DNA from 2 places in the Paenibacillus sp. N3/727 genome. Region 2 is predicted to be linked to the other one. Evidence: predicted binding sites of a transcription regulator. Region 2 holds the regulator's gene; the other holds the start of a gene.

Region 1 (9,226 bases), 250 kb from region 2:
GACGACTCTTGTACTGCTTATCCAAACCACTCTTGCTGGAAACAGTAGGTGCCGCACTTACAGCAGTGCTCGCGGACTCATTCACCTGTACAACACTTTCTGGTGCAACAGCAGGAGCTTCTGCTTTCTCTTCCTTCTTCTCTGTCTGCAATACTTGAACATCACGGCTGCCGTCACGATAGATCGTTACACCTTTACAGCCCAGATCGAAAGCCAGCTCATACAGACGTTCCGTCTCTTCCACTGTGAAATCAGCCGGGCAGTTCGCCGTCTTCGAAATCGAGCTGTCCACCCAGCGCTGAATAACAGCTTGTGCACGGATATGATCCTCAGCGGACAGATCCATCGCCGTTACGAAGTAATCCGGCAGATTCTCGCCTGGATGGCTGTCGAGCCAATCCTGTGCAATCGGTACGAACTGCTCATCGAAGCCAAGACGGCTTTGACGGAAGTATTTAAAGGCGAAGTACGGTTCGATACCGGTAGATGTGCCTACCATTGTACCTGTGCTGCCTGTCGGCGCTTGAGTGATCACCGTTACGTTACGCGCGCCTTTCGAGCGCACCGCTTCTTCTACCTCTGGGAACGTTTCGGACATATTTTTCATAAATCCGCTTTGCAGGTAAAGCTCTGCATCAAACGCTTTGAAGGAACCCTTCTCTTCAGCGATATCCGCAGATGCCAGGTATGCTTCACGAGCGATAAACCCGTACAACTTATCCAGGAATTCCAGCGATTCCGGACTTCCGTAACGGATATTCAACTTGATCATAAGCTCTGCAAGACCCATCGTACCCAGTCCTACGCGGCGTTCTTTTTTCTGATTGGCTTCATTTTCCGGGAAATGATACGGAGTGGTATCGATAACGTTATCCAGGAAACGAACCGAGTAACGAGTCGTTGTCGCCAGATCGTCCCAAGCCACATCATGATTTTCTTCATCATAAAACTTGGACAGATTCATCGCAGACAGATTGCACACACCCCAGCCTGGAAGCCCCTGCTCACCACATGGGTTCGTGCAGATGATCGGGTTGAAATACCAGCTGTTGGACATCTGGTTGTAGTACTCCATGAACACTACGCCAGGCTCAGCCGATTTCCACGCTGATTCAATGATCGTATGCCAGATATCACGTGCCTTCACCGTTTTGTACGTGATGACTTTACGACCCGCTTTTTTCCACTTGTCCAAATCGCCATCCCAGATTTCATCATAATCCGGATCAGAAGTATCCGGGAATACGAGATCCCAATCCAGATCTTCCTTCACGGCCTTCATGAAATCATTGCTCACGCATACCGACAAGTTGGCATTGGTCACCTGACCCATCGTCTGCTTCACAGTGATGAAATCCATCACATCCGGATGCCAGTCGTTCATCATCAGCATGAGCGCGCCACGTCTGCTACCACCCTGCTCAATGAGCCCAGTTGTATAACTGAACAATCCGCCCCAGGATACAGCGCCGCTAGAAGATCCATTAACACCTTTAACAATCGAACGACGAGGACGGAGAGATGACAAGTTAATACCTACACCACCACCGCGGGCCATAATTTCTGTCATCTCAGACAGAGTTTCCATAATGCCACCACGGCTATCCTTCGGCGAAGGAATAACATAGCAGTTGAACAATGTCAGTTCATCGCTTGCTCCTGCCCCTGCTGCAATACGTCCACCTGGAACAAGTTTCCAGTCATCAAGAATATGACGGAATTTAGCCTCCCACTCTTCCTGCAGTTCTGGCGTTGCTTCTGCCGATGCCATTGCAGCTGCCAAGCGGTCCCACATTTCCTCAGGTGTCTTCTCAATCGTCAGCGTCAGCTTCTCCACATCAGTCTCCACCAGCTCACCCTTACGGGTCTTCACTGTGACTACCCGGCCATCACGCTTCACAATCTCTCCAACTTCCTTGGTCGGGAACTTAGGATCATCTTTGGTAAGAACCAGAACCACATCGCCCACCTTGGCGTTATGGGAATTCGCGTCCTTCCACGCATACCTGTCCAAAAAGATCTTCTCACTTAAACCTTCCAGCCGCTGATTTTGCATCGTACTCAAGAACAACTACCTCCTATATAAACTATAAATTCTATAAATCTGCGTTTAAGCCGCTATAAGTCCGGTCTATTACTACTTAACCCTATATGTATACCGGTTAAACGAGAAAACATAAGGTTTCACACCACATATTGTGGGCGAGATTCATTATACTACACTACATATGGTAAAAACTATGCCTAAGATGTGAAATTTAAGGCTTGTACACCTTTCTGGAGCATCCAGCCTTCCTTTTTCTTATTCTCTCTCCTTTTTTCGGCCACCTGTCTATGAAAAGAACTTGAAAAATCGCCAAATGTAGCATCCGTGCGACCTCCCGGGTATTTTGGGACAAGGTAAATATTCGGAAGGTTATGAAGTCTTCTTTTTTCGTCCATACTACACATACACCGTTCGTCTGGAATCGACATCTAGGAGGAGATTTTGTGAACTACCAACCACCCGGCAGCCCGGGTTCTTTAAATGATCCGCGTCTCCCTGTCCCACTCCATGTGGACCGCTCCTGGCTTGAAGATTTAGAGAACCGTCTCGACAAAGGCGGGCCATGGGGAGATTGGACCCTGTCGCGGCTGGCTGTACAAGGAGAGCAATCCCGTCTTGTTACAAGCTTCGAAGAGCTGCAGTGCCTGAAGCATATCGGCAGCCTTTCCCCGCTTCCGCATCAGACGGATACGGCGCGGCGCGTGCTGTTCGAAATGTCCGGCAGAGCGATTTTAGCCGATGAGGTTGGCCTGGGAAAAACGATTGAAGCCGGTCTTATTTTAAAAGAATATATCGTACGCGGGCTAGTCTCCAAAGTGCTGATTCTAGTTCCCGCTTCACTTGTGTTGCAGTGGGTTCGTGAACTCAATTCCAAATTCGGCATTTCGGCAATCGCGCAAAAAAAAGCCTACTCCTGGGGCAACGATATCGTTGTTGCATCCATGGATACGGCCAAGCGCGATCCGCATCAGGAAATCCTATTAAATGAAGAGTATGACATGCTCATCATCGATGAAGCGCACAAACTGAAGAACAAGAAAACATCCAACTATCAATTCATACAGAAGCTGCGAAAAAAATACTGCCTTCTTCTTACCGCAACTCCCGTACAGAACGATCTCAGCGAGCTGTTCAATCTCATCACGTTGCTGAAACCGGGACAGTTGGGACGACAAGGCGATTTCTCGGCCAATTTCGTTGTAGACAAACGCATGCCGAAGAACCAGGACCAGCTTAAGGACGAGCTGTCCAAGGTCATGATTCGCAATCGTAGAGGTGAAGGTCCAGTAAAATTCACCAAACGGACCGTACGCAATGTCGGTCTCGAACTTTCACCCGAAGAACAGTCATTATACGACGGGGTCACATCTTTCGTCAAAGATCAGTATCAGGCATCCGGGGGAAATTTAAGCAGTATGCTCTCACTGGTCACCCTTCAGCGTGAAGTATGCAGCAGCCGGGATGCGGTCTTTGTCACACTCGTCAACTTATCCAAGAAAATGCCCGAGGACTCCCCACTGCGCGATAAAGTATGGGAGCTTGTCCACCTGATCAAAGCGATCAAGGCCAACACCAAAGCGGAAAAAGCCATTGAGCTGATCAAGCAAATGAACGAGAAAGTGATCGTCTTTACCGAATATCGGGCTACTCAGGAATATCTGCTCAACTATTTCCGGGATCACGGTCTCGTGTCCGTTCCATACCGTGGTGGAATGAACCGTGGCAAGAAGGACTGGATGATGGACCTGTTCCGCGGAAAAGCACAAGTGATGATTGCGACCGAGGCTGGAGGAGAAGGCATCAACCTGCAGTTCTGTCACCATATGATCAACTTCGATCTGCCTTGGAACCCCATGCGGGTCGAGCAGCGGATCGGACGGGTTCACCGTCTCGGCCAGACCAACGATGTGCGGATCTTTAATTTATCTACTGCCGGCACGATCGAGGAACATATTCTGAACCTCCTTCACGAGAAGATCAATATGTTCGAGATGGTCATTGGCGGTCTTGACGTTATTCTGGAACGGTTCGAGAAGAAAGAATCCATTGAAAAGAGTCTGTACAAAATCATGCTTGAATCCGGCAACGATGACGAAATCCGAAACCGGGTCAGTTCCCTTGGCGACTCGCTTCATCACATTAAGCGGGATCTGGAACAAGAATCATCCGCAGAAACCTTAAGAGAGGAAGAAGCCTAATATGACCATGACGCCGCAGGAGGTGCAGCAACATTTCATGGCCTATCTGGAAGCCACCGAATGCACCGTCATTGAAAAATCACCCGAGCACGTTACTGTCAAACTGTCTCCCCAAGCGGACAAAATGCTAACCAACCGCCCTTATTATTGGGGCTTCGTGGAGCGAACCGGAGCACCGGCCGAGACACTGTCGTTCAGCTTTGTGTTTGACCCACCCAAATATGACGAGCGTTTAGCCAAACAAGCTGAATCCATACAGGTTTCACAGCCAGGGGGAGGACAAGATCCCCTCCTCTCCCGCTATTATGGCAGCGCTCCGGTTCTCCCGGTCATCGGCCCTGGACGGATTCAGCGGGAAGATATTATCTATGGCAGCCGCAGACTCGCTCAAATTTGGGACGCCTCCCGTGAGGAAGGTAAATGTGTATACCTGTTCGAGCAGCCCGGTGAAGAACAGCGTCCTAAAACACGCTCTGCTCCATACGAGCAGTGGCTCGGTATCTGTTTTAAGGTTGAGTTCAGCTGCGACTTGAAACGGGAAGAGCTTCATTTTCTCGGCATTTCCCTTTCCCGTAAGACGATTATGGATAACTTTCCTGCACAGCTGGAAGCCCGTAACATGACTCCCCGTCTTCCTGAGAATGTCCATGTAAGGCCTGCTGCCTTAACACTGCCCCAAGCCGCCGCAATGCTGGAGGACTATCTAATCAGCAAACTTGGCAAGTTGGATTACACCTGGGCGGAACAAGCTCAAATCCGGCTTCAAGAGGAACTGGCTATCGTGGACAGTTATTACGAGGACTTGCTGAATGAACCCGACGAAGAGAAAAAGATGGCAATTCAAGAGCAGTATCAAAGCCGCCGTTCTGAAATGGAATGGCAGTATTCGCCTAAAGTGAGTTTGTCCGCCATAACTTGCGGGCTGTTCCACCTATGTTCGTCTAGTAACGGGACCTCTTGACCCGCATCAACAAAACAAGGCAAAAAAAGACCCGTTATTCAAGCCCTGACCGCGACATCTTGTAACAGCCTTTTCAGGGCTTGTCCATTAAAATAAATCTAACTTACAAGTTTCATATTTGTTGTTTCTTGGAAAGGCGGTTGCCTATGATAGACTTTTCATCCACATTAAGTATTAAAATAATTCGTGCCACTTTGTCAGCCATTCTGCTTGCAACAACTGCGCTTTCTTGTTTTCCATCAAATACAGCATTTGCAGCTTCAGAGCCAGCCGGCACTACGTCATCCAATACTACATCATCCACAACAGTGTTACCCAGCACAGCGCCATCAGGTACAACGTCGCCTAGTTCAACATCATCTACATCAACAGCTTCCGTATCACAGTCCGGATCATCCGAAATATCCCTCAAGCAAACGGCTTCCGCATCTGAGACCACGGTTCCAAGCCGGCTTGAGACATTCGCGGAACAAACGATTGGCGACCTGGCAGACCATTTGCCTTTCAAAAGCTGGCAGGATGCCAGCCTGGATTATACACCGCTTGGACCGGGTACACACAGCTGGCTTGTAACCATTGAAGATGGGGCTAAGCCTCTTGGTTACTTGATCATTACTTCAGACGATCTCGGAGGTTATATCCTAAGTGAGTACGGTATCGGATCCGACCTGCCATATAGTCTCGCTCCATTGGAAAATACACTCGCAGCCGCAGGCATCTTAAAGGGAAAACCGCAAAACGGTAAAGTTCCGCTTAGCTCCCTCCCTCAGGGAAGCCGGGTGGAGGCGTTGTACAGTTCTATTTCTCCCTACTGGAAAGTAACGCTCAAAGGGAAGACACCGGTCTATGTTCATGCTGTGACATACGATATTGTCCCTTCCCCACCAAACGCAAAGACTCCGTTTACGTCAGGGAAGAAAAACGTTAAAGCTATGGCCCTGAATTCTTCTGGTGCTTGGACAGCCGCCTCCGTCATAACCACCCAAGGGGAACAGGACCCTTACCAAAACCTGATGTGGCTTAGCAAACCGACACTGCCCATTAAGAATGGAAATGATCTGATACATCTGCTCCCAGCAGGAAGCCAAAAATCTCTCGTTTTTACAGCGGACAAGCAGAACGAAGCCTTCGGCGCCCCATTCAATCTTACGGGATGGCAGCGCTGGTCTCACAATGACAAGCTTGAATCCGAAGCGATTTATGTAACCGTACCGCAGCGGAATACCGACTTGATCCGTTTTGTACCCGCTGATAATCTGATCGGTCCTGGCAAGTTCCGCGAGGAATCGAATACATCAGAGTAACAGCTCCATCCTTCATCTCCATATAGGTCACCAAGAACTTATTAAACATCATCCGACACGGAGCTGTCCCAGGCCGCCCGAGGATTCCTCTTTGGGCGGCTTCTCGCTGTTCTTCTTGTTTCATTGCTTGAAGCAACTCGCTCACCTTTTCTTGCAGCCTTGCCTTGTGTTCACCACCGCGTAGGAATGATTTCAGCTCACAACAGACAATGGGGATGCCCTAGGTCAATTGACCTTTTGGGACATCCCCACTCTTACGACTTCCAGCTCCTTTGATGGTACGCAGCGATTTCGCTGATTTACTTGGCCCTGCGTTTTTTGCTCTTTTTGGACACCAGATCATCCTTCCATAACGAGACGGAGAACGGGATCATACCGAACCAGCGAACAATCCAAGGTTCCTTTACTCGCCTTCCCTTCCTCACTTCCTTCGGTGTATCGATATATGTCACTACACGTTCCGTTATATATTTAATGAGGTCATTACTATTTGCCATATTAACCCTCCTCAAACGCCAATCTTATTGTATTCCTTATCAGGATGCACCGAATCCCAACAATCTAGACCCTCAGCATGTTTTCCCGTTTTTTGCACAAAATATATCCAAAGGTTTATGACTTGAGAACCCACACTATAACGAAAGAGGGCGCATCATGACCAATCGAATATCACTGGCTGTACTAGTGGCTTTATCTCTCGCTCTCTGCCTTCCTTCCCTTCAGGTATACGCGGACAACCATATTGTTGCCTTGACTCTATCCCCGACCGGTTCGAAGGATGGAAGCACACAGCAGCATAATTCTGCACTCCAGTTCGAAGACTACCTGCATCAGGAATCGGGGAACAGAGGAACGCAACAGCATCACCCTTTTCCTCATGATGTCATTCTAATTGATGTCGGACACGGTGGAATTGACGGGGGCACATCCTATGGCGATATTTTGGAAAAAGACATCAATCTGCAGATCTCACGTCGGTTGTTTATGTTATTGCGCAGTGAAGGATATCATGCGGTATTAAACCGGGATACAGATTATGCCCTTAGTGATGATAACCGCTGGCATGCCAGCCGATCCCGCCACATGAAGGATTTGGCCCAGCGTAAACAGCTGAGCAGTGAGATTCCTACAAAAATGGTTGTAAGCATCCACGTGAATTGGGGCAAAAACAAATCCAAAACGGGCGGTATCGTTCTCCATCAAGCAGAGGGACGAAGCTCCATTCTGGCAGAATCCATACAACGCGAGTTAAACATTCTGTATAAGAGCAATCACCATACTTCAGTTGGCAAGCCCTTTTATTTGCTAAACCGGATCGAAGTTCCCGCCGTCATTGTGGAGACCGGCTTTATCAGTAATTCCCATGACCGGGAAAAGCTGTGCAGCCGAAACGGCCAGATGGGAATTGCCGAAGCGATTGTAGATGGTATCGCCAATTATCTAACGGCCCTTTAATCAAGGGCCGGGCCGTTTTTCATTTTTTTGTTTATTTCAACTAGCTCATTTTTATTTATGCGTTAATATCACCTAAAAAAGCGTTTCCACTCATCATACAGAGGGAAACGCCTTTTTTAGTAGGAAAGCACCGGGTCAGGCCTCCAATTGGATCTGTCCTGTACAAGTTCTTGAATACCAACGAACTGCACCTGTCTTTGAAGCTCGGGGATCGAACCCTTCAATGCGGCAGCTGTCCGATCGCCGAAGGTTCCCACATGTCCAATCGTAATGCATGACTTATTCTGTACCGCCTGCTCTGCAGCTGCCTTAAGCTGTTTGGTAACGTGTTTGACTGTATGCACATCATCCAGGAAAATCTCATTATTTATATTCGGCATTCCTTTCTCGGCAGCGAGCTTACTGGTGACAGAATGGTAATTGGTCTTGCTATCTATAAAGAACAGCCCCCGTTCCTTGCAAACATCGAGCACGATGGACATAATCCGCTCGTCTCCTGTAATTTTGGAACCCATATGATTATTCATACCAACAGCAAACGGAACATGATCAATGGCTTTTTCCAACTGCTTTCGAATCTCTTCGTCCGTCATCTTGCTCGTTATGGCACCGGGCCCGAGCCAGTTAGCTCTCCCCTGCTTCGGTTCCATCGGCATATGGATAATTACATCATGGCCAAGCTTATGTGCCCGTTCCGCATCACTTTTGCTTGTCGGCAGAAAAGGCATTACAGCAACCGTAATTTTTATCGGCAGGTTCAATATTTCATCGGTACCTTTTTGCCCGTTACCAAAATCATCAATAATAACGGCTAGCTTGTTACCCGGCGTAGACTCTTTCTCTTGTTTTGCTGTTTCGGACCGGACCGAATCCTTCTTCAAGCTACTTCTCGTGTCAGACTTCATATCACCTGCTGAAGTATCAAGCCACCAAACCTCATGACCCAGACTCTGTACATCATGCGAAGCAGCCTCAGCCACCTCTACGGACAGAGCTCCCACTAGTAAAACTGTCAACAAGGCGGACCATACTGCCGCTACATACTTCGACCCCATGTTACGCATGAAATTCTCCTTTCACTGTAGAAACCTGTTCTATAGTGTTTGAGAAAGAAGCAGCAATTATGTAAGAAGAAACAACACGCACAAAAAAGACGTCTCCGCAAGGAAACGTCTTCTTAAGGATGCGGTCGAGAGGACTCGAACCTCCACGGGGGTTAGCCCACACGGACCTGAACCGTGCGCGTCTGCCAATTCCGCCA
Region 2 (9,226 bases):
ATTAAATCTGGATGCAGGCAGAGTAGGTAACGCAGAAGCAGAGCAGCCTGAAGCCGAGGTTGAAGTAGTGACTGTAGATGTGGACCTTCTTCCAGAGGTCGTAAATCTACTTGATCAAATCAGGGTTATGCATGTGGAAACGTATGGAGATAATCCGCATCACGCGAGTGTGATTGGTATCGTACTGGCTACGGAAAACCTTCAATATTATGTTCCGTTCGAACTGTTGAAAGAAGATACAGCTGAACCTATTCGAAACTGGTTGGCTGACAGCAGTATTCCTAAACGGGGGTACGACCTGCACCGTATCGATCTGGCACTTCATTGGCACGGTATCGCTTTTGCCGGTGCATCCTTTGATGTTCATTTGGCTGCATATTTGCTTGATCCTACGGAATCAAACCAAACGCTCAGCGGTTTAGCGGCCAAGTACGGCCTCTCTTTTCTTACCTCGGATGAGGATGTGTTTGGAAAAGGCGCGAAATACAAAATACCGGATGTGGAAATCCTCAGCAAACATCTCGCGCGGAAATGTGCAGCTGTCGCCCAGGTTATACCACTGCAGGAGCAGGAGCTGAGCCATAACGAAATGCTGCCGCTATTCCACGAACTTGAAATGCCGCTGTCCCGCATTTTGGCCGACATGGAGAAGCAGGGAATATCAGTTAACGTGGAAGATCTGAAACAACTCGGACGTGAATTCGAAGAGCAGATCAAGTCTTTGGTTGAGAAAATATACGAGATTGCCGGCACGGAGTTCAACTTGAATTCTCCGAAGCAGCTTGGCGAGATTTTGTTCGTGAAGTTGGAGCTGCCGGTCGTCAAAAAGACAAAGACCGGTTATTCCACAGATGCGGAAGTGCTCGAGAAGCTGGCGCCATATCATGAAATCGTCCGTTATATTCTCCAGTACCGCACGATTGCGAAGCTCCAATCGACCTATGTGGAGGGATTGCTTAAGGAGATATCGCCGCAAACCGGCAAGGTGCATACGTACTACCGCCAGACCATTGCTGCGACCGGACGGCTTAGCAGCCAATTTCCAAACCTGCAAAATATTCCAATCCGGCTGGAAGAAGGACGCAAGCTCCGCAAAGTGTTCGTTCCGTCCGAGCCTGGCTGGTCTATTCTCGCGGCTGACTATTCTCAAATCGAGTTGCGGGTTCTTGCACATATCTCTGACGACGATCGTCTGAAAGAAGCGTTTTTGCATGACATGGACATTCATACGAAGACCGCTATGGATGTATTCGGCGTAAGCGAAGAAGATGTGGATTCGAACATGCGCCGATCGGCCAAGGCTGTTAACTTCGGTATTGTGTACGGAATCAGTGACTATGGTCTGTCTCAGAACTTGAATATTACCCGGAAAGAAGCAGCCAAATTTATCGATCAATACTTCGAGGTATTCCAAGGCGTTCGCCGTTATATGGATGAGATTGTGAAGCAGGCGAAGCAGTACGGATATGTCAAAACACTATTGGAACGAAGACGTTATTTGCCTGAGATCAATGCCAGTAACTTCAACCTTAGATCATTTGCCGAACGGACCGCTATGAATACGCCGATTCAAGGAACGGCAGCTGATGTAATCAAGCTCGCCATGGTTCATATGGATGCGGCGCTGCATGAACGTCAATTGAAGAGCCGTATGCTGCTTCAAGTTCACGATGAATTGGTGTTTGAAGTGCCTGAAGATGAGATGGAAACGATGAAGACACTTGTACCTGAAGTGATGAGCAAGGCGCTGGAATTGGTAGTTCCTCTGAAGTCTGAAGTAAGTTACGGTAAGAACTGGTACGAAGCGAAGTAAGCGGTAGAGCAGCCTTTTTTCCAAAAACCGTGGTCCCGCAGACGCTTCACATCCGTTATAATGGGGAAGAGGTGAAGACATCATGCCGGAATTACCGGAAGTAGAAACGATAAAAAGAACACTTAATCAGCTCATTAGGGGTAAACATATAGATCATGTCACTGTAAATCTTCCGCGGATCATTCAGCGCCCAGATGATAGTGAGGCATTCGCTTTTCTTCTGCAGGGACATACCATTGAAGGTGTAGAACGACGCGGGAAGTTTCTGAGAATCAAACTGGACGGTCTGGTGATCGTCTCCCATCTTCGGATGGAGGGACGATATGGACTTTATTCTTCCGGAGATCCGGTGGAGAAGCATACGCATGTCATTTTTCATTTTGATGATGGGACTGAGCTGCGCTATAAGGATGTTCGTCAGTTTGGAACGATGCATCTGTTCGCTTCAGGGGAGGAATTCAGCAATCCTCCGCTTTCGAAGCTGGGCATCGAACCGCTTGACGATACATTTACGCTTAATATATTTAAAGAAATTATTAGCGGGAAGAAGACCAAAATTAAGGCTGTCCTGTTGAACCAGGCATATATCGTTGGGATCGGTAATATTTATGTAGATGAAGCACTCTTTCGGTCGGGCATTCATCCCGAACGAAATGCCAATACATTAAGCGATGCCGAGTTGAAATCTTTGTATGAGGCTATTATCGACACTCTGTCGGAATCCGTAAAAGCAGGCGGCTCTTCGATTAAATCCTATGTGAACGGACAAGGCGAAATGGGTATGTTCCAGCACAGCCTTCGTATCTACGGACGGAAGGACGAGCCATGCGACAACTGCGGTGGTCCAGTCATGAAGACGGTGGTTGGCGGCCGCGGTACCCATTACTGTCCACGCTGTCAGCCCGTTAAACGTTAAGTCATAGGCGTGCACCCATCACTTCCTGAATCCATATACTATTGGAGAATAGCCGAAAGACGTGTGATAAAGCTCGTTAACGGCCGGAGGAGGGAAATGGGTGCTCAGTCTTATTTTTTCACCTGTACTGCTGGCTATGGCGCTAAGCCTTGACGGCTTTGGAGCCGGCATTACATACGGGCTGCGTAGAACGAAAATCCCGCTGTTGTCGGTGCTTATTATTTCGCTGTGTTCGGGTCTCGTGCTCTGTATCTCAATGCAGGCTGGGGTATTATTGCAGCGGGTTTTCTCCCCTGCATTTGCTTCGATGATCGGAGCGGCCATTCTTATTGCGCTCGGATGTTGGTCCTTTATTCAACAGATCAGGTCCAGATCAGATCGTGCGGGTGACGCAGAACCGATATCGCCAAAAGCAAGCACAGCAGGTCTTACGGTTCTTGCTGATGGTGCTGGTTCACAGCCCCAAACGGCTGTGTTCTCTCTGGAAATCCGCAAGCTGGGACTTGTTATTCAGATTTTGCGAAGTCCTACACGGGCGGATATGGACGACTCCGGCAGCATTTCATCATGGGAGGCCATGTGGCTAGGGATTGCACTATCCCTGGACGCTTTTGGTGCCGGACTTGGCGCAGCTATGCTCGGATTTTCACCCTTATTGACATCAGGGGTGGTTGCACTGTTTAGCGGACTGTTTCTCGTGCTCGGTATGAAAACCGGGTTTCGAGTTGCTTCCAAAGGCGGTATGAGATTTATCTCATACGCGCCGGCGTTTTTATTAATCTTCATGGGTATAATGAAGTTGTTATGAGGTGAAATCATGAATATCGGTTTAACCGGGGGAATTGCAACAGGTAAAAGCACCGTGTCCTCCATGCTGATCCGGAAGGGAGCACTTCTCGTGGATGCAGATGTAATTGCTCGGGAGGTAATGCTCCCGGGCCATCCGGTTTTGGCAGAGGTGGCCGCGTACTTTGGACAAGATGTGATACAAGCGGACGGGCAGCTGGATCGGAAGAAGCTGAGCGAGATCATTTTTAATGATGATAAAAAACGGCTGGCGCTGAACGGAATTACTCATCCTGCGATACGGCATGAGATACGGAAGCAGATGGCTGATTATGAAGCTGCTTATCCTGATCGACTGGTCGTGGTGGATATTCCGCTGTTGTACGAGTCAGAACTGCAGTTACTTTTTGAGAAGGTCATGGTTGTATATGTACCGAGAGAGAAACAGCTTCGTCGTCTGGTGGATCGTGATGAGATTACGGAAGAGCGGGCAGAGGCCAGGCTGAATAGCCAGATGGATATTGAACAGAAGAAGAACATGGCGGATTACGTAATCGATAACAGCGGAACCCTTGCAGAGACGAGCCAGCAGGTGGACGAGCTGTGGAATAGGTTATACGGATTATGAGTTGGTTTCGTAAAAAACGTGTGCTGTTGGTTCTGCTGATCTCTTTTGTGGCGGTACTCTTCATGAATAACATCTGGATGACATGGTTATATCCGATTTATTATAAAGATCAAATTCGCGAGCATGCTGTTCACTATGAAGTCGATCCGTTTCTGGTCGCGTCCATTATCCGAGTAGAAACCAACTACAAACCGGGTAAGGAGTCTAAAAGAGGGGCTCTCGGGATCATGCAGCTCATGCCAGATACGGCCAATTGGGCGATGGAAATGGCCAAGCTACCAACTGTGACACTGGATAGTGTCAAGCATGAAGCGGATGCCAATATCCAGCTCGGCACATGGTACATTAAGAAGCTCCACGATGAAATGGACGGTAATCCGATTGCTGTTATTGCTGCGTATAACGCAGGACCGGGAAATGTCCGCAACTGGATAAAGAAGGGGATGTGGGACGGGACATATGAAGATGTCAAGAACATTCCGATAGGGGAAACCCGTCACTATGTACAAAGGGTCATTTATTATTATAATCAATATACCGATGTGTATGATACGTTCTAAAACGGGAAGAACAATAAAAAGAGCATTGGACAGGCTTGAGAACCAAGCCTGTCTAACACTCTTTGAATGAAGAATTAATTATTGACCGGAATATTGACCAGCCAATTGTTGCTCGGCCAGGGTTACCAGACGTTTGGTAATGTATCCCCCGATCGAACCGTTCTCGTAGGAAGTCATGTTACCTTGGTAACCGTCTTGTGGAATGCTGATGCCAAGCTCTTGAGCAACCTCATATTTCATTTGCTCCAGGGCACCAGTTGCACGAGGTACTACCAGGTTGTTGCTGCTTCTGCTGTTACCGCCTTGTCCCATATCTGTTCACCTCCTTGAGTTGGTAAAAGTATTATGTCTCGGAACTGCAATCTTCATAACAATCAATTGCAGTCCAGTTTATGGAAATTAGATTGGAAGCCATGTGATTAGTTCATACAAAGGAAGTGATTTAGCTTTATGAAATGCCCATACTGCAGTTACGCCGGAACGAAGGTGCTTGATTCCCGTCCAGCTAATGAGAATAAATCTATCCGCCGCCGCAGAGAATGCGAGCAGTGCAGCCGCCGTTTCACAACGTTTGAAATGATTGAGGAGACCCCGCTCATGGTCATTAAGAAGGACGGCAGCCGGGAGGAATTCAGTCGAGAGAAAGTACTTCGCGGCTTAATTCGGGCTTGTGAGAAACGCCCTGTATCTGCAGACCAGCTGGATATGATCGTCTCTGAGGTGGAGAGTGCACTTCGTAAAACAGCCGCTGCCGAGGTAGAGAGTCGTCAGATTGGCGAGCTTCTAATGGAACAGCTGTATCCCGTGGATGAGGTAGCCTATGTTCGCTTCGCTTCGGTGTACCGGCACTTTAAAGACATCAACATGTTTATGAAAGAATTAAAAAGTCTGCTATCCAAAGATTCACTGCCGGACTCAAACATCTGATCGGTATGTGTATAGCAGGGTAGAGGAAGTCCTCAAGGATATGAGGACTTTTTCTCATCCAGGTAGGGTGAGGAAATAGCGTAACATGTGAAGTAAAGATGGGGCTTTGAATGGTGTATAATCGTGATCTATTGAATCAAATTTGTTGTTGCAAGTAGTACAATGCTGTGATATATTATTAAGGTACTATTTTTGAAAATAATTTGCTTAATAAGGGGCCTTAGCTCAGCTGGGAGAGCGCATCGCTGGCAGCGATGAGGTCAGGGGTTCGATCCCCCTAGGCTCCATAATTAAAGAAACCGCCAAACACAAGGATTTCCGGGTGTTTGGCGGTTTTTTGTTTAATCAAATTACATCCCCTTTGTTTCACTCATGTGAAATGGATAAGAATATACGGTTAACAGTTTCTTCTCGCGCTATCTACCGGGATGAGACAGTCAGAAATACTTGGTCTCCGCTTCATTTCTTTATGGGGCACTTTAGGAGCCTGGGTTACTCTGATGTCAGAGTTAAAAAATGTTAAAATAGTTGATTTTTATAAAAAATCGTTGATTAATGGTATTTATTATTTTACCATACATGATGTAAAATAGATATTGTACCAGGATTTGTTACATACACACAAAAGAAGGATGTTATCACGCCATCATCTAATAAGTTAATGAAAGGTTGGTTTGAGTGAATGTAGATATTGGGTTATCCATATTTTTATGTACGATTCTTTGTTATTCTTCGATAGCTAAAGTAATTAGTTATAAAGACTTTAAAAAAACGATTAGTCAACTTGGTTATCCTTTATTTCTAGCATGGCTAGTAATAGGTTTAGAAATGGTAAGCGCATTGATGCTGCTGTTCGATCCAACGCGTTCTATTGGAGAAATTATTGCCTTACTATTATTTCTCTCTTTTTATATCGTAACGGGAATGGCAATGAGAAAGAAGTTGAAGGTCGTTTGTAATTGTTTTGGTAAGTCAACGGAAGAGGAATTAGGTTGGAGTACGATGATTAAGATAACGCCGTTATTCCTTGCATCACTTATTAGTTGCATTTTACAATCTTCTGTTCAACTAGTAACGATCAATCCAATTCAATGGATTAGCATTGCAGGAATGACAGTTGGCATACTTAGTATGTACTCACTTTGGACAAACCGTGGTTTGATCATAGAAAAGGACTAGTAAAATGAGTTTATTCCTTATTCCTAAAGGGTAAGTTGAAAGCAGCAGTTTGATAGCCAAGGCATATGCCTTTGACTATAAATAGACCTACAAGAAAGGAGGTTTTCATAATGGCTTGCACAACTACAACTTCATGTGGCGAAAAATGTGGACATTATCCATTTGAGCAATTTATTGAGACTAAAAAAGAAGTATGCGTAGTGAATGGGAAGAACGAAATAACCACTTCCACTTCTTGCAAATGTTAATTAGGAACTAGACTAAGAGCCAGCTAGTTTTTTTCTTAGCTGGTTTTCCTTTGTTTATCTTTTCGCTGGAGTACACCGTGGTGTTGTTATAGAAGGAGGACAAGCATAATGAGTATATTTGATATATCATACTTAGTTCTATGGGCAATAATCGCCGTACAGACTTATTACATTGTGCAGATCGGCAAGAAGAAGGTTGTCACAACTGCCAATAATCAGATGGAATTTTCTTTGGTCGAAGAAAACCATGGAATTGCGAAGGGGAAGGTTTTCCCTCAACAACAATTTGACTCCATTAATCATGGTAGCTTTGATCTTCAACGAACCCGTAAATCCGGCGGTTATTTGGTTGCCTTTACTTCGGTGAGATGTGCGTCATGCAAGCTTGTTTACCCTCTACTAAAGAACTTTCATGAACAACATACAGATGTGCAGGTCGTTGTATTGATGCAAGGAGATGAGGAGTCCATACTTCAGAATATCCAGGATTACGAGTTGAATATGCCAGTCGTACAGATCGCTCCTTCAGATATGCAGAGATTAGAGACAGGTCACTATCCATTCTTCTATTATCTGGATTCTACAACTCAAGTCAGAACGAAGAGTATAATTAACCACGAGGGACAACTTAAACGTCTAGTTGAGGAAGGCCGATTGAAAACAGCAGTTTGATACGCAGGCTTATGCCTCTCGAAGAAATGCGCATTCATTTATATTATATGTTTCATTAAATAGGTGATATTAATGGAGAATGATTCAAATAACAAAGCAACGATTAGTTTAAAGCAAAAGAAGAAAGTTGTTCTGGGGGTATTCTATAGATTAATGCCCCTCATATTTAAGATTATTCCCGGCATGACAGCTTCTTTAGTGCTTATCAAGATTCTATCCTCCTTAGTGCCTATATTGACTATTTTCCTAGTCAAAGAAACGATTGATGCGGTAACAGCAGCATTCGATCAACAGCCTGGCGCACTCATGAATACGTTGCAATTAATCATTTTACAGGGTGTTTTATTATTATTGGACAAAATATTAGTCGTCATCGAAGAATTAATCACATTTAGAGCGCAACAGCATTTGAAGTACCATTTCGAGAAGATGCTTGCTGAACAAGCAGCACGGTTACCCTTGTATTATTTTGATCGTCCAGACTATTTTGATCAGCTAGAGCGAACGGCTATGGGTTTGGATCTTAAGGGGTTTAATATTTTTGTATTATTTATGAGAATATTCCGTAATATCGTGTCACTGGTTGGTATGTTCTATATACTTATTTCTTTCCACTGGGTGTTAGCTGTAGCAGTATTACTGATGGTAGTGCCGAATTTATGGATAAGTGCTTACTTAGGTCAGCAGAGGTATGCACAAATGGTTCATCAAACACCAACACAAAGGAAAACACAATACTTAATGTTAATGCTTCATAGCAGAGAAGCAGCTAAAGAATTGCGAGTACATAATATCAGTCAATATTTATTAACGAAGTGGCGAGCTCTTTTTTGGAAAACAACGAATGAAAGTTATATATTACGCAAATCGGCGAGTTGGAAAACGTTGATCGTAGACTCAGTTCATGCAACTCTCAATATCATTTCCATGTGTCTGCTTGTCTGGTTCGGCTATCTGGGATCACTGACGGTTGGGCACTATGTTTCGTTAACACAAGCATTATTCCAAATGGAATCGATGATTGCTGGATTAGGGAGAAGTATTGCCAATGTGTATGAAGAGTCTTTATTTATGAGTGAGGTATTGCATTATCTCGATTTAGAAACGGAAGGGGAGGGTGATAGCCGAACAGAACAATTCCCCGATAAGTTACAGGGTCATATTGAGATTAATAACCTTACATACACATATGCTGGTCAGTCTACACCTGTCTTGAACGGAATAAACCTTCGCATCAAGTCAGGGGAGAAGATTGCAATAGTTGGGGCCAACGGTGCGGGCAAGAGCACATTCGTGAAGTGTTTATTAGGTTTATACATGCCAGACGAGGGAACCATTCACTTTGACGGTATCAATATACGCGAGATCAATTTAGAAAGTATGAGAAATCGAGTATCTGTGGTGTTTCAGGATTTTATGAAGTATCAGCTTACGGCTAGGGAGAATATTGCTATGGGGCGATTGGATCGCTTGACCGATGATGCCGGCATTAAGGAG

Evidence for each region. The regulator NrdR, encoded in region 2, represses ribonucleotide reductase genes. The targets are predictions, from matches to a motif close to AACACNATATATNGTGTT.
Region 1: a site for NrdR is predicted at 2,186-2,203, ahead of MNQ98_RS21450 (adenosylcobalamin-dependent ribonucleoside-diphosphate reductase). Genes of this name have one in related genera too.

What each region holds. Positions count from the first base shown of each region.
Region 1 covers NZ_CP093336.1:4,612,923-4,622,148, forward strand. Annotated here, with positions in the region: gene MNQ98_RS21450 (adenosylcobalamin-dependent ribonucleoside-diphosphate reductase) at 1-2,056, opposite strand, end outside; gene MNQ98_RS21455 (DEAD/DEAH box helicase) at 2,419-4,245, shown strand; gene MNQ98_RS21460 (YqhG family protein) at 4,247-5,206, shown strand; gene MNQ98_RS21465 (hypothetical protein) at 5,319-5,618, opposite strand; gene MNQ98_RS21470 (hypothetical protein) at 5,704-6,510, shown strand; gene MNQ98_RS21475 (YqzE family protein) at 6,810-7,007, opposite strand; gene MNQ98_RS21480 (N-acetylmuramoyl-L-alanine amidase) at 7,162-7,965, shown strand; gene MNQ98_RS21485 (divergent polysaccharide deacetylase family protein) at 8,082-9,029, opposite strand; tRNA gene MNQ98_RS21490 (tRNA-Leu) at 9,150-9,226, opposite strand, start outside.
Region 2 covers NZ_CP093336.1:4,859,898-4,869,123, reverse strand. Annotated here, with positions in the region: gene polA (DNA polymerase I) at 1-1,813, shown strand, start outside; gene mutM (DNA-formamidopyrimidine glycosylase) at 1,896-2,729, shown strand; gene ytaF (sporulation membrane protein YtaF) at 2,830-3,537, shown strand; gene coaE (dephospho-CoA kinase) at 3,547-4,143, shown strand; gene MNQ98_RS22640 (lytic transglycosylase domain-containing protein) at 4,140-4,703, shown strand; gene MNQ98_RS22635 (alpha/beta-type small acid-soluble spore protein) at 4,782-5,015, opposite strand; gene nrdR (transcriptional regulator NrdR) at 5,154-5,630, shown strand; tRNA gene MNQ98_RS22625 (tRNA-Ala) at 5,845-5,917, shown strand; gene MNQ98_RS22620 (MauE/DoxX family redox-associated membrane protein) at 6,309-6,809, shown strand; gene MNQ98_RS22615 (TlpA family protein disulfide reductase) at 7,166-7,729, shown strand; gene MNQ98_RS22610 (ABC transporter ATP-binding protein) at 7,802-9,226, shown strand, end outside.